DNA from 3 places in the Vibrio sp. AK197 genome. Region 2 is predicted to be linked to each of the others. Evidence: riboswitches for the same ligand, from Rfam matches in the RefSeq annotation. Region 2 holds a riboswitch; each other region holds the start of a gene.
The links. Region 2 has a riboswitch for thiamine pyrophosphate ahead of thiD (bifunctional hydroxymethylpyrimidine kinase/phosphomethylpyrimidine kinase). Riboswitches for the same ligand answer to the same signal wherever they lie in the genome.
Positions count from the first base shown of each region.

Region 1 (5,133 bases), on a different replicon from region 2:
TGGTGATAGCTGTAGTGCGTTAAGCAACTCAAAATAACCATGAGTGGATACCCCTAAGCGGATACCGTTTTCCGCAATTTGTTTTAAATCTGCATTAACCAAATCTTCTTGACCAAGGTGAATGCCATAAGCTTGGTGTTTAATGGCCAGCTGCCAATAGTCATTAATAAACACCTGAGCCCGATACCGCTTGCCGAGCTGAATAGACTCCATAATCTGTCGTTCTAGATCGTGTTGATTTGGATTTTTTATACGTAATTGGATGGTCTTTATGCCGTAAGCTAAGCATTTTTCTACCCATGAACAGCTATCGACCACTGGGTAGATCGCCATAAGATTGGCATCTACAGGTGAAAATGACAGCCTTTGATTCAAAGACGAGTGGCGTTCTGATATCAACACATGAGGAAAAAGTGCGTACTGACTTGGCCATGTTTCACGTGAAACATTATCCATCATTCGAGCGATAATAAGCGCGTCTTGTAACGGGAAATCGAGTGCGAGCAAAGAAAGGACCCAGCAAAAGTGCGCTCGATAATTCGCTATCGGTGTATCAGATTCAATCTTTGCTTGAAGACCATCGACATTAAAAATATCGTAATATTTTCTCTCTTGATAACAACCGACCCAAGCAGTTTGCGTATCGTCAACGCTTTCAGTCGATAGTGATTGATAATAAATCGTCAGATTGGCACCATCCAGTGGCGGAGATGACGTACAGTCTGTCGTCAACGTTTGAGTGCATTGGTCTTGACTGGTTAACTCAAAATATCCACTTCGACTAACACCGATAACCACATCATCAATAGCAAACCCATGGCGCTCAGCAAACAATAAATGACGTTGAATCGTTGCTGTCAGCTCAATACATTCAAAAGGAATCAGGATGTTCATTCCACCTTCTCCTTGGTGGTTGAACCACTCACAGGGTGGTAAAGCTCAGAACCTGAATTCAAGAACTCTTGAGACTTTTGGCGCATACCTTCTAATGGGTCTTCGACTAACGTTATCGTAATCGACTGATCAGCCGCGACTTGCGCTTCATCTTTTGCGTACTCTCTGACCTCTTGAGAAATCTTCATTGAGCAAAATTTAGGTCCGCACATCGAACAAAAATGCGCAACTTTGCCAGATTCTTGTGGCAAAGTTTCATCATGAAATTCACGAGCCGTATCGGGGTCGAGTGATAAATTGAATTGATCTTGCCAGCGAAATTCAAACCGAGCTTTGGATAACGCATTATCGCGTATTTGAGCTCCAGGGTGACCTTTGGCAAGATCCGCAGCATGTGCAGCCAATTTATAGGTAATTAAGCCGGTTTTAACATCTTGTTTATTCGGTAATCCCAAGTGTTCTTTGGGCGTTACGTAGCAAAGCATAGCGCACCCGTACCATCCAATTAAGGCAGCACCAATACCGGAGGTAATGTGGTCATAGCCTGGTGCAATATCTGTTGTTAATGGGCCTAGCGTATAGAATGGGGCTTCATGGCAGTGCTCTAGTTGCTGATCCATATTCTCTTTAATCATCTGCATTGGAATATGCCCCGGCCCCTCGATAATAACCTGAACATCATATTCCCAAGCAATTTTCGTCAGCTCACCAAGCGTTCTCAGTTCGGCAAATTGTGCTTCGTCATTAGCATCAGCCACTGAACCGGGTCTCAAACCATCCCCCAAAGACAAAGCGACATCATACTGAGCACAAATCTGGCAAATCTCTCGGAAATGGGTATAAAGAAAGCTCTCTTGATGATGAGCTAAACACCATTTCGCGATAATAGAGCCACCTCGAGAAACAATACCTGTCACTCTTTTTGCGGTCATAGGTACGTAGCGCAATAGAACACCAGCATGAATCGTAAAGTAATCGACACCCTGCTCTGCTTGCTCAATTAAGGTATCGCGCATCACATTCCAATTTAGATTTTCTGCAATACCATTAACCTTTTCTAGCGCCTGATACATGGGCACGGTTCCGATCGGCACCGGGCTGTTACGCAATATCCATTCACGGGTTTCGTGGATATTGCGACCGGTTGATAAATCCATCACCGTGTCAGCTCCCCATCGAGTTGCCCATATCAGCTTTTCCACCTCTTCCTCAATCGACGATGACACAGAAGAATTGCCAATATTGGCGTTTACTTTAACCAAAAAATTTCGACCAATGATCATTGGTTCAGACTCAGGGTGATTAATATTTGAAGGGATAATCGCACGCCCTTTTGCCACTTCGTCACGGACAAATTCAGCCGTAATATCATTTGGTAAGTGGGCTCCAAAACTTTGCCCTGGGTGCTGCTGATTCAGAACCTCATCACGATATTGTGCTCTGCCCATATTTTCACGAATTGCTATGAATTCCATTTCTGGTGTGATCATACCGCGGCGAGCATAATGAAGCTGTGTGACGCATCGGCCAGACTTAGCGCGACGAACCTCAGGTAAATTGCCATAACGAAGCTCATCAAGCGTTTGGTCATCTAAACGCTCGCGCGTGTATTGAGAGCTAACGTGGGCGAGCTTTTCAGTATCACAACGCTGATCAATCCAAGTTTGCCGTAACTTAGGTAAGCCCGAATATAGGTCGATTTGGTGGCTTGGGTCGGTATAAACACCAGAAGTATCATAGACACGAATAGGCTCATTGGGCTCATAGATTGGTGCTTGTTTCGTTCCACCAACCAAACTGTCAGCCAGACAAATTTCACGCATCGGTACGTGTACATTGGTCAAGTTTCCGGAGACGTAAACTTTATTTGAATTGGGGTATGACTGGACAGATAGTGTATCTATAAACTGTTTGGCTTCTAGCCTAGATTGCTTTCGACTCGACATAGCATTTTTCCTATTAATGAAGAATAAAAATGCTTGACGGAAAGATGCAACAAGAGGGATCGCCGACGAAAAATACGTTGTACGATCATTGGATAGGAAAGTCAGTACGACTTCATCTGACGAAAATATCTTCTCCTGTTCCCTTCGCTGGTACTAACCAGATCAGGTTCAACGGATCCCGAATAAACGGTCTCAGCCATATGGCACTCCGACAAGTAAATCGATTATAGGTAAATGAAATGACAAAACCAAGCGGTGTGATATTAATTTAGCTCTTAGTCAAGATTTGAAACCCAACCCAAGCAGCAGAAATGCTGAGCACTACGTTGAGAATCACGTTTAACCCCATTTTAAAAAACGCCCCTTGTTGCAACAAAATGACATTATCCATAGAGAACGTGGAGAACGTGGTTAACGCGCCAAGAAAACCCAATCCAATGATTTGACGCCAAGGTTCAACTGCCAGTAGTTCTTTTTGGAACAGAGCCATGATCAGACCCATAACGAAAGAACCAAGCACATTGACAGTTAATGTTCCGTAAGGAAAACCGCGTCCAAATAGAAAAATACAAAACTCAGAAATTAGATAGCGAGAACAAGCACCAAGCGCTCCACCAAGCGCAATGAAGCCCAAAATAGCCGATTGTCCCATAGATATTTCCCTTATAACCCAAGACGGGATTTGATAGATAGTTTTAAAAAATAAGTTATAAAAAAAAGTACGATACTTTTCCTTGTTAATTTAATCTTTTTAAAAAGTTACAGGAGTCACGTAACTTCAATGTATCCCATTAACCCCGTTTTTAAATGTTCAATGACATGACAGTGATACATCCAACGACCTGGATTATCTGCAACAAAGGCCGCTTTTGCACTTCCGTTCTTTCCAAGCAAAACGGTATCGGTATGAAAGGGTTCATCTAGTTTCACACCATCCAATTCAAGTACGGTAAACGTATGACCATGAAGATGTATAGGGTGATGATACTGAGTAACATTTTTCAAATTAAAAATATAAGTCTTTCCGCGCTGCAAAGACGCTAAAGCAGCTGGGATACTATTTTCACTCATCCCATTCCAGGCTCGCTTATTGACCAACCAAAAAGTTGGAGAGGCCTTTCCAGTGTCATCGACGGGCGTCACCGCCCCCTGCCATTCAAAGACAAAATCAATTTGCTGGGCGTTATCCAAATCGATTTGAGGTATTGGGTTCAATGGCAAGCGGGGCAACACATTCGCTGGAGACAAATTAGATTTTACGCACTGAAACTCACAAAGAGGGAAAGGAAACTTACCTTTCATATATCGCACGTAAACACGCTCTCCAGCTCGAGGAGCGATAAACCCCACATCAACCCTCATGCCAGGACCAACTTTGTGCTCTGAGAGCGGATAAGGACGTTTAACTGGGTTGCCATCAATAGCAATAACCCATGCATCAACGCCTTCGAGTCGAATCGGGTAAGTTAATGTATTATCAACGTTGGCAATGCGAACACGCGTTGTCGCATTCTCTTGTAACGAATAGCTGGGGTTATGTGAGCCATTGACCGTCCCCCACTCGCCTGGAGTTCCCATGCGAGCACTTAAACGGGGGATCATCAAATCCTTCCATTCGCCCTGCGGGTCAACATGCCAATGCTTAACCATGACTTGATGATCTTCCTCAAACTTAACGGGAGAAGCTTCATCAACAATAATTAGCCCGACGAGGCCTTTACCTAGTTGAACCACACTATTCATATGAGGGTGATACCAAAAGGTACCCGCATCCGGTGGCGTAAACTCATAGACGAAGGTTTCACCCGGCATAATAGGGGGCTGACTCAGAAACGGCACACCGTCCATTTCAATTGGAATTCGAAGTCCGTGCCAGTGAATAGTTGTCGGCTCCGAAAGTAAATTGGTAAAACGTATCGTCACTTTCTGACCTTGCTTACAACGAATCGTCGGTGCTGGAATTTTTCCATTAAAGCCTAAAATCGATGTCTGATAACCAGGGACCAGCTCAGCTTTGGAAGGCATTGCAGTAAGGTCATAAACCGGGCGTCCTTGTTGATCATAACTTCGATTAACACTACAAGCGGGCAGTACAGATAACGCAGTAAAAGCAAAGGATGACTGAATAAATCGACGACGAGAAAGTTTCATAGCAAGTCCATTATGCTCGGAGGAGTTAAGAATTGTAACTAAACCGCAAGGAGAATGCTTAATCAATTCATTAGTCGAATAAAATTATCGAACTGCGGTATAGAAACCTTCCTGTAAATGACCAACAACGTAGGAGATGAAT
Region 1 is NZ_CP096430.1:30,565-35,697, reverse strand. It holds gene thiE (thiamine phosphate synthase) at 1-894, opposite strand, end outside; gene thiC (phosphomethylpyrimidine synthase ThiC) at 891-2,840, opposite strand; TPP riboswitch at 2,963-3,061, opposite strand; gene crcB (fluoride efflux transporter CrcB) at 3,109-3,492, opposite strand; gene M1D72_RS07250 (multicopper oxidase family protein) at 3,609-4,991, opposite strand.
Region 1: linked by a shared signal. The riboswitch ahead of thiC (phosphomethylpyrimidine synthase ThiC) and the one ahead of thiD (bifunctional hydroxymethylpyrimidine kinase/phosphomethylpyrimidine kinase) in region 2 are both predicted to bind thiamine pyrophosphate.

Region 2 (5,133 bases):
AGTGTCTGGTCTTAGTACGCCGGTATTAAAGGGAACAAAGCTGGTGGGGGCTGTCTCGGTTATGGCGCCGACGGAACGGGTCGAAAGCCACCAGAATAAAATTATTTTACATCTACAACAGGCTGCGAGGGCTCTACCTCCAGAAAGGTAACGACGATGCTAGGGTTATTCAAACGCAAGACATTTCATGATGTTTCTGCTTTAACGCAAAGAATGGCGTTATTGACACATTGTCAACGTATTCAGCCATTAACCCTAGCGCAATATGAGCAAGCCGAACAAAGCTTAGAAAGCTTCTATGACTGGCTATTTGATTTTTCCAATATCAAAGCGCCGATCTATGCTGGCCACTATGCCGTGGACGATAAATGTCGCGAGCATTTTGCTCAAAAGCTTGAGAGTTTAGTGAGTCAACAGCATTTACCGATTGTTGTCAGCAACACTCATGAAGGCGTACTTAGCTTGTTGCCTGAATTTGTTGGGCAAAATCGTGATATCGGTATTGTTAGTATCGGTCCTTCTTTTCAGCTTAAGCCAGCGTTAAATCTAGAATTGGGGAGCGCCTTTCATTTTGCGCTCTCGCGTTACAATGAATGTCGGTTAATGTGCTTGGGGATTGATGACTCGACTCAAGACATAAAAACGTTTGAATATGCTGAAGATTTAGGATGTAACTGGCTATTGCAGCGAGAGTGTGATTTTCGTCATCGGCAGCAGCTTAAGCATCAGTTAACAACCTATTTGTCGCGCTGTGATGACATTATTGTCGATATCGATTTATCCTCATTGTCGAAATCTGTGGATTGGGAGAGCGACAAAAAATTGGACGTAGATATGGTGATTCGTATGATTGCACACTGTCTCGAGTCCAAAAAAGTAAGAGCTATCCAATTGACTGGAATAAGAGATAAAGATTGGTATTCAAAATACACCAAACAAATTCTCGATGAGTTGTGTACGCGTTTGTCTCGTAATGATAGTGAGTGATGGAGTGTTTTTCTCAGTCCCTTAAATGCAAAAAGCTGGCGTTTCAGCCAGCTTACTTTTTTACCCTTATCAGGGTTATTGGGGTTTGTTGCCCGTGTTTTTATTCGAGTCTTTCCAATATTGAATTCGAATACGATGCAACTGAGCTTTTCTAGTTTTTTTCATAATAAATACCTCACTATTACAACGACGCTCCTCAAGAGCGGCTTATTATTGTCTTTGCGTTAATAACAGCTAGTTTGTTTTGATTGACGCTACGCCTAAGTTTCTAACGCAGTTCAATCGACCTCTGGCTCAACTGTGAGCGAGAAACCGAATCATGATAAGATCGGAAGGTTGATTGGATTTAAGCCGACCTTCTTTAAGTCACGTTACATGGCTTAAACCACAATATCCACAGTATAGACCAGTTTTTTCCATTAGAGTTCAGAAACAAGCAGTTAAAGCTTATATTTCAGACGATGCTTCAAAAAAGTGACATCTTGTCTTCGAGTTTATCTCGTCCCACTCAATGGTAAAATCACTATAACGTCGAATTATGAAACAAATACGACACTCTTTATATGGAGGTGAAGCGTACTTTTTTCAAGCTTGACTCGGTATTGAAGAATGGAAGGTGACTGAAACGAGCAACCCGCTACGACTGAGCGGGCTGATGATATTATACGGCAAGCATCTGGTTGGCAAGTTCGCGACCACTGCCGCGGAATTTATCGACAGCCTCTTTAAAAGTGGCAGAGATATTGAGTAGGCGAGAATCGGTGTGTTCTGCAAGGTAAACCGATTTCTGGTCATCGCTACTGAAATGATCCCAATTGAGATGAATATCTTTAGCAAGATGAATGATGGAAGCCAATTTAGGCGAAATATCTGCTTCCCGTGGATCGGGGAAATGTTCAATTGCATCGACCATTTCTTTGGGAAACTTCCAGTTTTTTGCGAGTAACGCGCCAAGTTCGGCGCTTGATACATCCAATATTTCTTCTTGTGCTGAAATTGCATCCTGGCCATTCATGACTTTGCTATTGATGACAAGTGCCTGTTCTGGTACCAAGGCATGGATCATCAGCTCTCCGATATTATGCAGAATTCCCGTTGTAAAAGTTTCATCGACATCCATTTTCACGCAAGCCGCAATTTTACTCGCGATCACCGACACTTCAAAGGTATCTGACCAATACTCTTCCATATTCAGGGTTTCAAGGTGCGGAAATGCGCTGGAAAGGACGGATGCAACAACCAATGTTTTTACTGGCCCTGTTCCGACGCGAATTAATGCCTCATTAACCGATGTTACCGTGCGGTTACCACCAAAATACGCGGAATTTGCCATGCGAAGCAGGCGAGCCGAGAGAACCTGATCCATGGCCAGTTTTTCGGCGAGACGTTTAAAGTCGACGTTATCCTGATTGACCATATCAAGCAGCTCTTGTAGGACTTTTTGAATTCTAGGTAACTCATTCAGGCGAGATATCAAAGGCGCATGGTTCACTATCATTCTCCTTATTCATGCGGTGCCCCTTTCAATATAGGAGAAATTTTTTACTTGATACAAAAGTTGTAAGTCGTGTTTGTGTGACGCTTAAATTGTTGATTATTGTGTTTCCCAGAGGCTAAAAGCTTGTTACCATCGTGGCAGATAGTCGGGGAGCTCACTTGAGCTGAGATCGCGTTAGCGAGACCCGTTGAACCTGATTCAGTTAGTACTGACGTAGGGAACTATTACGCGGTGGTAAAGCCATTTCGTAGCTTTGCTGTCGCTCAGTGCGTTCCTTTACGTCTTGTATTTGGAGATTCCATGCAAGACCAACTTAGCCCACACTCAACCCCCATCGTTCTTACTATCGCCGGTTCAGACTGCAGCGGCGGAGCCGGGATTCAAGCCGATATTAAGGCCATCAGTGCCACGGGTAGCTATGCGTGTTCGGTGATTACCGCCATTACCTCACAAAATACACGAGGCGTTAATGCGATTCTGCCTGTACCCGTTGAGACGATTGAAAGTCAGCTCGATGCCGTATTCAGTGATCTTAACGTTATTGCGGTCAAAGTCGGTATGCTAAGCGATGCACCAGTGATTGAAGCCGTAGCGAAGCGTATTGCGGATTATCAGCCGCGCTATTGTGTCGTTGATCCGGTTATGGTCGCCACGTCTGGCGATCGTTTGCAATCTCCTTTGGCTGTAGAGACATTAAAAGAGTGTTTATTTCCTGTTGCGGATCTTATTACTCCAAACTTACCCGAAGCGGAGGTATTAACCGGTGAGTGTTTTGGCGAGCCACCAAGCGATGACCAGCTACTGGCTTTACTGAAGCTTGGAGCTCAGGCCGTGTTACTCAAAGGCGGGCATCGTCAAGACTCTGCCCTATCTCGTGATTGGTTATTCAGTGCCCAGCACCGACAGGTATTTGATGCGCCGCGTATTATCACTCGTCATACTCACGGAACAGGCTGCACACTCTCTTCCGCAGTGGCCTCCTATTTAGCACAAGGCGAACGGTTACCTGAGGCGATAAAACGAGCCAAAAACTATATAACTCAAGCAATTGCATCAGCAAATGAACTAAACGTTGGCCAAGGAAGAGGGCCGGTTCAACACTTTTTTTAGCCCATCATTGTACGGGGTTTGGGCTGGTGATGGCTTTGGATGGTGGCGGTATTTTGAGCAGTTATCTTTCAGCAATTTGACACAGACTTGATGCATGTAAGAACATGACTCACTAACATCGAAGTGGGTTATATGTTTATAGACGTTAAGGCGGTTAATGAGAAAGCTCAACATTATTAACAAAAAAGTCGAGCTGAGTTTGCTGACAGCCATGGCATTGGTGTTGGCTCCTTTCGCTCGTTCTTTACCTGTCACCGACTTGCTTGGGTCTGTTGATGCAACTTCGGGTTGGATCATCAGCACCATTACAGATTCCGCTGGTCAGCGCGGCCTGTGGTTAACCATCGTGATTTTAAGTGCGCTTTCTCTGTATAAGCAACCACTGAATCGAACAGAGATTTTTAAATACATTGTCCAATTTACGGTTATTTTTATGATCGCTTACTTTGGTAAGAATGTGCTCAAAGAGTTGCTTGAAAGCCCAAGGCCTTATACCGAATTGCTTACACATGAGTTGTTGTTGCCCAATCCTGGGCACTTTTACAAGCTTGGCTCTAGTCAGCAATTGGCAACACTCGATCAGGTGGTGGATAAAGTCAGTGAGTGGCGCCTTCGCCACTGGTATCAAGAAATGAACTATTCTTTGCCTTCTGGTCATACTGTCTTTGCGGCGCTTTGTTTGGCGTTCTTTGGCGCGATATTTGTTCGTCAGCAGCGCTTTATTTTGGCCAGTGTGGTTGTCCTATGGGCCACACTAGCTGCATACAGCCGCATTTGGTTGGGGATGCATCGACCAGAAGACTTGTACGCTGGTATCGTATTTGTCGCGGCCGTCGTCACCTTTACGCCGAACGTGGGTGAGTGGCTGGTGGCCAAAATGCCAGGCCATGTAAAGCAGCAGTGGCTTAAAGCAAGCCATTAAGCAAAAGTAAAAACAATAAAAAAACCCTCGCTTGCGAGGGTTTTTGTGTTTATGCAGCAGATGAAAATTAGGCTTTAAATTCCGCCGGTAAGTCGGCAATGTATACCGCTGGTACACCTTCAAAGTCACTGGTAAATAAGACGCCGTCATCACCTGGAGTGAATGATGGGTGTGGATGCGTGATTTGACGGTCGCCATCAAGTACGTCCCAAGATGTGCTGTGTTTACACAGTTTCTTGGCACTTTTGGTTTGCGTGTTCAATACATACAAGAATGGGTCATTTTCAATGTCGTAGCTTTCTGCATCAGCGACATCGACAGGCGCGTCACAACCGTCTCCGACCATCAGTGACCCGTCAAAGTTACTCATAAGGTGAGAACAAGGTGGCATGACCATGACTTCTTCGTTCTCTAACGTTTCTGGGTTCGCTTTGTAGATCACGCGATCGGATTGACCTTTAAAGTAAGAAACGTAAGCCATTGCGCTGCCATCTGGAATCCAGAATTCGTGCGTGCAAGATTCACCTTCCGCATGCTCTTTGATCTTACGAACATTGCTACCATCTTCATCCACCAGCCACATGCGTGCGTCAACAAGGTCATGTGGGCCTTCGTG
Region 2 is NZ_CP096429.1:1,536,643-1,541,775, reverse strand. It holds gene M1D72_RS07000 (IclR family transcriptional regulator) at 1-151, shown strand, start outside; gene M1D72_RS06995 (arginase) at 157-987, shown strand; gene M1D72_RS06990 (HDOD domain-containing protein) at 1,649-2,485, opposite strand; TPP riboswitch at 2,622-2,722, shown strand; gene thiD (bifunctional hydroxymethylpyrimidine kinase/phosphomethylpyrimidine kinase) at 2,786-3,595, shown strand; gene M1D72_RS06980 (phosphatase PAP2 family protein) at 3,753-4,517, shown strand; gene M1D72_RS06975 (oligogalacturonate lyase family protein) at 4,585-5,133, opposite strand, start outside.

Region 3 (5,133 bases), on a different replicon from region 2:
CCATTGGGTTACATTCATACAACAGACGTAACTTTCCTTGCGGATGGCTTTGGGTGCTCGGGTATAGGTAGATACCCCCTTTGAGAAGGTTACGATGGAAGTCAGCAACCAGCGAGCCGATATAGCGAGAAGTGTATGGACGCCCCTCATCCGGTTGGCTTTCTTGGCAATACTTAATGTACTTTTTGACGCCTTGAGGGAAACGAATGTAGTTGCCTTCGTTGATCGAATAGATGTAGCCGTCATCTGGCACCATCATATTCTCATGAGATAAACAGAAAGTCCCCATTGAAGGGTCGTAAGTAAAGCCATTCACGCCATTTCCTGTCGTGTAAACCAACATAGTGGACGAACCATAAATGACATAACCCGCGGCGACTTGCTTGTTACCTGGCTGAAGAAAGTCTTCTTCCGTTGGCGGAGTTCCAATGGGTGACACTCGGCGGTAGATAGAGAAAATAGTACCAACTGAGACATTGACATCAATGTTGGAAGAGCCATCAAGTGGATCCATCAATACCACGTATTTGGCGTTTTTGTTGAGCTGTTTACTAAACGTAACGGCTTCATCTTCCTCTTCACTGGCAACGCCACAAACTTGGTCTCGAGCTTCTAAAGCGGATTTAAATTTGTCGTTTGCATAAACATCGAGCTTTTGCTGAGCTTCGCCTTGTACATTCTCCGTACCGACGGCGCCAGTAATATCATCAACCAAACCTGCTTTATTGATTTCACGGTTGACGATTTTGGCTGCCAAACGAATGGAGGCTAACAGAGACGAAAGATCACCGCTTGCGTGGGGGAAGTCCGCTTGCTTTTCGACAATGAACTCGCCAAGGGTGCGCAATCCTGACATGTTTTTTCCTTTCATTAACAATTGTGGGGGTAGTGGGGCGTAATCTCATCTCTTACTGGATGTTATGCTCGGCCTCCTATTCGATTTTAAGCGGCGAATCTTTTTATTGGTAATGAAGTAACTGACTGAGATCTCAGTTTTTGATTTTTTTTGAAAATACGTTTCAGTAAAAATGAGCCATAAAAAAGTCGCTGTTATCACCATGTTGACGAAATGTGCAATGGCTCCATGGAATGCCAATAGAGTGATCAAAGCGACTCGCTTTTCTGATGTGTATGGGGATAATGGGCAGGTTATTGAGACTTTTCACAGGGTTAAATCTATGCATATTCATATCTTGGGTATTTGTGGCACTTTTATGGGGGGCGCGGCGGTACTAGCACGTCAGCTTGGGCATAAAGTCACAGGGTCAGATGCCAATGTTTATCCACCCATGAGTACCCTTTTAGAGTCTCAAGGTATTGAAATTATTGAAGGGTTTGATCCTTCTCAGCTCGACCCTCAACCGGACCTTGTCGTCATTGGTAATGCGATGAGCCGAGGAAATCCGTGTGTTGAGCATGTTCTCAATACCAATATTCGTTACACCTCTGGCCCGCAGTGGCTGCAGGAATTTTTACTCCATGACCGCTGGGTACTGGCTGTGGCAGGCACCCATGGTAAAACCACCACCTCGAGTATGTTGGCTTGGATTTTAGAAGATTGCGGTTATCAACCCGGTTTCTTAGTCGGGGGGGTACTGGGTAACTTCGGTGTATCGGCGCGTCTTGGCGAAAGTATGTTTTTTGTGGTGGAAGCGGATGAATATGACAGTGCTTTTTTCGATAAGCGGTCTAAGTTTGTGCACTACCACCCTCGCACTCTTGTGACAAATAACCTTGAGTTCGATCATGCCGACATTTTTGATGATCTTGAAGCGATCAAGCGGCAATTCCACCACTTAATTCGAACTGTTCCTGGTAATGGTCGCATTCTCATGCCGCAAAAAGACGTGGCGTTGCAAGATGTTTTAAGTCGTGGTTGCTGGAGTGAAACCGAAACCAGTGGTGAGCAAGGGGATTGGCGAGCCGAGAAGATCACCAAAGAGGGTTCGCAGTTTGATGTTTATCTCAGTAATGAGAAAGTGGGACAGGTGAATTGGTATTTGGTGGGGGATCATAACGTGGATAATGCGCTGATGGCGATCGCTGCGGCGCGTCATGTTGGTGTGACGCCAGAACTCGCGTGTGACGCACTTGGACGCTTTATCAATACTAAACGTCGTCTTGAGCTGAAAGGGGAAGTCAATGGGGTTACCTTGTACGATGATTTCGCCCATCACCCAACCGCCATTGAACTGACTTTGGATGGTTTACGTAACAAGGTGGGAGATAAAAAAATCATTGCTGTGGTTGAGCCTCGCTCAGCAACGATGAAGCGTGGAGTTCATAAAGACACGCTGGCCGCTTCGCTCGCTAAAGCGGATAGCGTATTTTTATTCCAGCCTAATAACATTGAGTGGTCTGTGAAAGATGTGGCTGAAAGTTGCTTACAGCCCGCCTTCGTTGGTCACCAGATTGATGATTTTGTTGCAGATATTGTGCGTCATGCTCATCCGGGGGACCAAATACTGGTAATGAGTAACGGTGGTTTTGAAGGTATTCATGACAAGCTGTTAACGCAATTAGCAACCGCACACGGATGAGTTCTATGACAGATTCAAAACACATCACTTTGGCATGGACAGGCGCATCCGGTGCGCCTTATGGTCTGCGCTTGCTTGAAAGCTTACTCGCTGCTGATTATACCGTCTACTTGCTGATTTCATCTGCTGCGCGAGTCGTGCTCGCCACCGAGCATCAGTTGCAATTGCCAGCTAACCCTGAAGCCGCGCAAAAGTTGTTGGTCGACCATTTTCAGTGTGATGCTCAGCAATTGGTGGTTTGTGGCAAAGAGGATTGGTTCTCCCCTGTAGCGTCCGGCTCTGCGGCGCCAAAACGGATGGTGGTATGCCCATGTTCGGCGGGTAGTGTGGCCTCAATCGCCCATGGCATGTCCGATAACTTGATTGAACGCGCCGCTGATGTCGTGATTAAAGAGAAAGGTCAGCTGGTGCTGGTTGTGCGCGAAACGCCATTTTCAGCGATTCACCTTGAAAACATGCTGACACTCGCAAAGCTTGGCGTCACCATTATGCCGGCCGCCCCTGGTTTTTATCATCAGCCAACCAGTATCGAAGACTTGGTTGATTTTATGGTGGCTCGAGTGCTGGACCATCTTGGTATTGAGCAAGGTCTCGTACCACGTTGGGGGTATGATCAACGCAGTTAATGGCTGCACTTATAGCCATTTCAGATATTAACCTTTACAATGCCGTTTCAACTCATCGGGGGGCTCATCATTCAAAGATGAATGACGCTGAGATCAAAGCTTGCTTTGGGACCCGTAAACCTGAACCAGATAATGCTGGCGTAGGAATTGAGTCTGGATACCTGCAAGTAACGCAAGCCAACCTCAAGCCTGTGCCGCTCAAACAAGAGAGCGAGCCGTGAAACACGCAAAATATACCCTTCTTACTAGTATCTTGGTGGCGACTGCTGCCGTGTCTAATTCTGCGAACGCAGCGGATAACACATTAACCATTTATACCTATGATTCCTTTGCTTCAGATTGGGGACCAGGGCCTAAAATCGAACAAGCATTTGAGGCTAAATGCGGGTGTGATGTTAACTTTGTCACGCTGGATGATGGGGTCTCGATTCTCAACCGATTACGCCTTGAAGGTAGCAGTACTAAAGCGGATATTGTGTTGGGGCTCGATAATAATTTAATGAGTGAAGCCAAATCGACAGGATTGCTAGCTAAACACTCAGTTGATACTCAAGCTGTTACGGTTCCAAATGGTTGGAATGACGAGGTGTTCGTTCCCTATGATTATGGTTACTTCGCGTTTGTGTACAATAAAACTCAGCTCTCCAATCCGCCTACTAGCCTCAAAGAATTGGTCGAAAAGCGTGATGATCTCAAGATCATTTATCAAGATCCGCGAACGTCAACACCAGGACAGGGGCTGCTTTTATGGATGAAATCGGTTTATGGAGATCAAGCCCCGGCGGCTTGGCAGCAACTTGCTCAAAAAACCGTAACAGTAACCAAAGGCTGGTCTGAAGCTTACTCTATGTTTTTAGAGGGCGAGGCGGATATGGTGCTTTCCTATACCACCTCACCAGCTTATCATCTAATCGCTGAGCAAGATGATCATTACGCTGCCGCAAATTTTAGTGAAGGACATTACATTCAAGTTGAAGTGGCAGCGAAGGTGGCGAGCAGTGCACATCCACAGCTTGCCGATCAATTTATGGCGTTTATTCTCAGCCCTGAATTTCAAGATGTGATTCCTACGACCAACTGGATGTATCCCGCGATGGATGTTGCGTTACCCGAAGGATTTTCGAGCTTAACGATACCGAGCAAAGCGCTGAGTTTCAGTGATCAGCAAGTTGCAGAAAAACGTAAAGCTTGGATTCGTGAATGGCGTAATGCGCTCACTCAATAGGCGTCGCTTTGAACTCAACACCTAAAACCGGTATCGGCGTTGCTTTTGTCATTGCAGCGCTGGTGATCGCTGCGCTTAGTGCGCTGTTAATGCACGCACCGCTCGGCGATATTAGCTTCTTATGGCAAGACAGCTATTATCGCCACGTGACGCAATTCAGTTTCTATCAAGCTTTCCTCTCGATGCTACTTAGTGTGGGCGGGGCCTTGCCTGTTGCTTTGGCGTTATCACGGCGTCACTTCGCGGCGAAGAGCTGGATCATAAAAATATTCGGCACCACGTTGGTCATGCCTGTGTTGGTTGGCGTTTTTGGTCTATTAGCGATTTACGGCAATAGTGGTCTTGTGGCCAAGTGGCTTGAGCGTTTCGATTTCACTCTGCCTTTTTCTATTTATGGCCTCGGTGGGATTCTACTCGCCCATGTGTTTTTTAATTTGCCCTACGCGACGCGCCTGTTATATCAATCGTTGGAAACCATACCCGGTGAACAGCATAAGTTATGCGCGCATTTGGGCATGTCAGCATGGGATAAATTCAAATGGGTTGAGTGGCCGCGGCTAAGGCAGCAATTACCTTCGGTATGTGGGTTGGTATTTATGCTGTGCTTTACCAGTTTCGCGACGGTGATGGCGCTCGGCGGAGGCCCCAAATCTACGACCATTGAATTGGCCATTTATCAAGCGATTAAGTTTGATTTTGACTTACAAAGTGGCGCACTCCTTGCAATGTGGCAAATGCTTTT
Region 3 is NZ_CP096430.1:2,765,999-2,771,131, reverse strand. It holds gene fbp (class 1 fructose-bisphosphatase) at 1-856, opposite strand, end outside; gene mpl (UDP-N-acetylmuramate:L-alanyl-gamma-D-glutamyl-meso-diaminopimelate ligase) at 1,179-2,540, shown strand; gene M1D72_RS19940 (flavin prenyltransferase UbiX) at 2,546-3,166, shown strand; TPP riboswitch at 3,213-3,330, shown strand; gene thiB (thiamine ABC transporter substrate binding subunit) at 3,384-4,391, shown strand; gene thiP (thiamine/thiamine pyrophosphate ABC transporter permease ThiP) at 4,400-5,133, shown strand, end outside.
Region 3: linked by a shared signal. The riboswitch ahead of thiB (thiamine ABC transporter substrate binding subunit) and the one ahead of thiD (bifunctional hydroxymethylpyrimidine kinase/phosphomethylpyrimidine kinase) in region 2 are both predicted to bind thiamine pyrophosphate.